One region of the Streptomyces sp. NPDC091412 genome, then DNA from elsewhere that is predicted to be linked to it. Evidence: riboswitches for the same ligand, from Rfam matches in the RefSeq annotation. Region 1 holds a riboswitch; the other holds the start of a gene.
The links. A riboswitch is a leader RNA that binds a small molecule or an ion and turns the genes downstream of it on or off. The one in region 1 is predicted to bind ZMP and ZTP.

Region 1 (2,189 bases):
AGACCGGCGGGACCAGGCGGGTGACCTGGTTCAGCCGGCCCACCTGGTTGAGATCGCGTACGCGGTCGACCCCGGACAGCCGTTCGGAGACCGTGGGCGGTTCGGCCCGGTGTTCGGCCGGGACGCGGGTCCCGGGGAGGGAGTCGAGCAGGCCGGGTGGCTGGAACCCGCCGACGGACGGGGCGCCCGCGGCGCTCGTGGGCAGCGTGGTCAGGCCCGTGACCGAGACGGCGCGTCCGACGGCGGCGACGACGCGTCGAGTGCAGACCATGCCCTCGGCAACGCCGTCCGGGCCCGCCCGGACACGGGCCCGCGGCCACGCTCACCCGTCGGGCTCAGCGTCCGGACCCCGTTTGCCGCGCCCGCCGGGGCGGAGGAGTCTCGAACTGTGAGGCCCGCCGCGGCCCGCTCCTCGCAAGGGCCGCGGCCCTCGGAGGAGGTCCCGTCATGTCCACCTCGGCAAGCCCCGCCTTCGACACCGACACGCTGCGCCGCGGCATCGAAGGAGACACGGCGGACACGCTGCTGTCGCTCTACGCGGACGACGCGGAGATCCGCATCGTGGACCGCGACACCCAGCCCAGCAACCCCAAGGTCCTGCACGGCCGGGACGAGATCGGCACCATGCTCCAGGACGTCTACGGCCGCGACATGACGCACCGGCTGGAGCAGTGCGTCGTGCAGGGCGACCATGCGGCGTACGTGGAGTCCTGCCAGTACGCGGACGGCGGCCGTGTCCTCGCGGAGTCCATGGTCTCGCTGCGCGACGGCAGGATCGCCGAGCAGATACTGATCCAGGCATGGGACGAATAGGCGGGAGAGCCGCGAGGTTCCAGGTCGGCTCCCGTCCGACCCGGACCTTCTCGGCCCGCGCCGGCCTGGGCCGGTCCCGTTCGGCCCGGTCGCGCCTGCCGGGGGCCCTCGACCGCGGTGCCCCGCCTGGCGTCCGACGCGGCGGTCCGCTCGCTGCCGCGGGCGGCGCGGCCGCGTCCGGGCCGTACGGCGGTGCGCGGCCTTCGGCCGCGACGGGCCGTGTGGGTTAGGGTGAGGCGGGGCCGTGACTGGCGCTGAGGTGGAGCACCACCGGGGAGCGGTCCACGCAGAGTCGTGAGCCGCGCGCCTGGGCAATTCCCCGAACGCCCAGGAGTGGACCATGTCCCAGGCCCGTCCGATGGACGGCACCGCGCTCGCCCGCCGTGTCGTCGAGGAGACCGCGCGGAAGGCCGCCGCACTCACCGAGCGCACCGGTACGACGCCCTGTCTGGCGACCGTGCTGGTCGGTGAGGACCCCGCCTCCGTCACCTACGTACGGATGAAGCAGAACCGCTGCCGCAAGGCCGGTATCGACTCCCGCCATGTGGCACTGCCGGCCGCGACCACCACCGAGGAACTGGTCGACACGCTGCGGTCGCTGTCCAAGGATCCCGCCGTGCACGGCATCCTGCTCCAGCACCCCGTCGGCGAGCACATCGACGAGCGGGCCGCGTTCGAGGCGATCGCGCCCGAGAAGGACGTCGACGGGGTCACCTGCGCCTCGTTCGCGGCGATGAGCTTCGGCCTGCCGGGGTTCGTGTCCTGCACGCCCGGTGGCATCCTGCGGCTGCTGGACGCGTACGACGTCGAGCTGCGCGGCCGGCGTGCCGTCGTGGTGGGCCGCAGCGCGATCCTCGGCAAGCCCGTGGGGATGCTGCTGCTCGCGCGGGACGCGACGGTGACGTACTGCCACTCGCGGACCGCCGACCTGCCGGCCGCCGTGCGTGAGGCGGACGTCGTGGTCGCCGCGGTGGGCCGGCCCCGGCTCATCCGCGGCGAGGACGTCAAGCCCGGCGCCGTGGTGATCGACGCGGGCTACAACCAGGGCAACGTCGGCGACGTCGACTTCGACTCCGCCGTGCAGCGGGCCTCGCTGATCACTCCGGTGCCCGGTGGGGTGGGCCCGATGACGATCGCCACGCTGCTGGAGCAGACCGTGACGGCCGCCGCCCGGCAGCTCGGGGTGTGACCGGCGTACCGGAACCGGATCGGGGGTGCGACACCCCTCGGGTCGTTCACGGACGGCGGGCGGCCGCACGGCCATACTGGCCGTCGTGCGCGTAGCGATCATGACGGCGGGATCCCGGGGCGACGTCGCCCCCTTCACCGGACTGGGGCACGGCCTGGCTCTCGCGGGTCATGAGGTCACCCTGGTC
Region 2 (2,189 bases), on a different contig from region 1:
AGCTTCCGGGCGATTTCTCGACCGGTCCCCAGCGACCGGTCGACGTCCACGCCCGCCCACAGCCCGCGTCCGCGCACCGCCCGCAACCGGCCCGTGCCGGCCAGCCGCTCCAGCTCGCGGTGCAGATGCTCGCCCAGCTCCGCGGCCCGTGCCTGGAACTCGCCCGAGCGCAGCATCGCGATCACCTCCAGCGCCACCGCGCACGCCAGCGGGTTCCCGCCGAACGTCGACCCGTGCTCGCCCGGCCCGAACACGCCGAGCACCTCCCGCGAGGACACCACTGCCGACACCGGCACGATCCCGCCGCCCAGCGCCTTCCCGAGCACGTACACATCCGGCACCACCCCCTCGTGCTCGCACGCGAAGGTACGGCCGGTGCGCCCGAGCCCCGACTGGATCTCGTCGGCGACGAACAGCACGTTCCGCTCCCGTGCCAGCTCCCGCACCGCCGGCAGATAACCGGCCGGAGGCACCAGCACCCCCGCCTCGCCCTGGATCGGCTCGAGCAGCACGGCGACCGTGTTCTCGGTCATCGCCGACCGCATCGCCGTGAGGTCCCCGTACGGCACGATCGCGAAGCCCGGCGTGTACGGCCCGAAGTCCGCCCTGGCCTCCGGGTCGGTGGAGAAGCTGATGATCGTCGTCGTCCGGCCGTGGAAGTTGTTGCCCGCGACCACGATCTTCGCCATCTCCGCGGGCACGCCCTTGACCCGGTAGCCCCACTTCCGGGCCGTCTTCACGGCCGTCTCCACCGCTTCGCTGCCCGTGTTCATCGGCAGCACCGACTCCATGCCGCACAGCTCCGCCAGCTGTTCGCAGAACGCCGCGAACCGGTCGTGGTGGAAGGCCCGCGAGGTCAGTGTCACCCGCTCCATCTGCGCCGTGGCCGCCTCGATCAGCCGCCGGTTGCGGTGCCCGAAGTTCAGCGCCGAGTAGCCGGCCAGCAGATCGAGGTACCGGCGGCCCTCCACGTCCGTCATCCATGCGCCCTCCGCCGTGGCGATCACCACGGGCAGCGGGTGGTAGATGTGCGCACTGTGGGCGTCGGCGGTGGCGATGAGGTCTTCCGTGGCGGTCACGGCGGCTCCCGAGGACGAGGGTCGCCTCCCGGGGAGGGGAGGTTGTCCTCCTTCCTATCCTCGCTCGCATGGCGGACGCGGGAACTGCGCCGTGGGGTGCGCCCGGTAGGCTGACGACGGGCCGTGACTGGCGCGCTGGGATGGGACCGACCATCGGGGAGCGGCCCGAGCGGGAAGTGTGCCGTGCGCCTGGGCCGTAACGTGAACGCCGACGCCACGTCCGGAGGTCCCGATGCCTGAGAACACCGCGCCCCTGTCCAACGAGTCCACCGCCTTCCGCGCCGCCCTCGACGTGATCCGCGCCGTCGAGCCGCGCGTGGCCGACGCCATCGGCCAGGAGGTCGCCGACCAGCGCGAGATGCTCAAGCTGATCGCCTCCGAGAACTACGCCTCCCCGGCCACCCTGCTGGCCATGGGCAACTGGTTCAGCGACAAGTACGCCGAGGGCACCATCGGCCGCCGCTTCTACGCCGGCTGCCGCAACGTCGACACCGTCGAGTCGCTGGCCGCCGAGCACGCCAAGGAACTCTTCGGCGCCCGTCACGCCTACGTCCAGCCGCACTCCGGCATCGACGCCAACCTCGTCGCCTTCTGGGCCGTCCTCGCCCAGCGCGTGGAGGTGCCCGCCCTGGAGAAGGCCGGGGTCCGCCAGGTCAACGACCTCTCCGAGGCGGACTGGGCCGAACTGCGCCAGGCCTTCGGCAACCAGCGCATGCTCGGCATGTCCCTGGACGCCGGCGGACACCTCACCCATGGCTTCCGCCCGAACATCTCCGGGAAGATGTTCGACCAGCGCTCCTACGGCACCGACCCGGCCACCGGCCTCCTCGACTACGAGGCCCTGCGCGCCTCCGCCCGCGAGTTCAAGCCGCTGATCATCGTCGCCGGCTACTCCGCCTACCCGCGCCTGGTGAACTTCCGCATCATGCGCGAGATCGCCGACGAGGTGGGCGCCACGCTCATGGTCGACATGGCCCACTTCGCGGGACTGGTCGCGGGCAAGGTCCTCACCGGCGACTTCGACCCGGTCCCGCACGCGCAGATCGTCACCACCACCACCCACAAGTCCCTGCGCGGCCCGCGCGGCGGCATGGTCCTGTGCGACGACTC

Region 2: it holds a riboswitch for ZMP and ZTP, as region 1 does, so the genes downstream of both, ACIQMV_RS04255 (glycine hydroxymethyltransferase) here and ACIQMV_RS23055 (bifunctional 5,10-methylenetetrahydrofolate dehydrogenase/5,10-methenyltetrahydrofolate cyclohydrolase) in region 1, are expected to answer to the same signal.

What each region holds. Positions count from the first base shown of each region.
Region 1 covers NZ_JBIVTV010000009.1:217,203-219,391, reverse strand. Annotated here, with positions in the region: gene ACIQMV_RS23065 (hypothetical protein) at 1-271, opposite strand, end outside; gene ACIQMV_RS23060 (nuclear transport factor 2 family protein) at 448-813, shown strand; ZMP/ZTP riboswitch at 1,048-1,133, shown strand; gene ACIQMV_RS23055 (bifunctional 5,10-methylenetetrahydrofolate dehydrogenase/5,10-methenyltetrahydrofolate cyclohydrolase) at 1,154-2,002, shown strand; gene ACIQMV_RS23050 (glycosyltransferase) at 2,103-2,189, shown strand, end outside.
Region 2 covers NZ_JBIVTV010000002.1:27,314-29,502, forward strand. Annotated here, with positions in the region: gene rocD (ornithine--oxo-acid transaminase) at 1-1,079, opposite strand, end outside; ZMP/ZTP riboswitch at 1,193-1,281, shown strand; gene ACIQMV_RS04255 (glycine hydroxymethyltransferase) at 1,312-2,189, shown strand, end outside.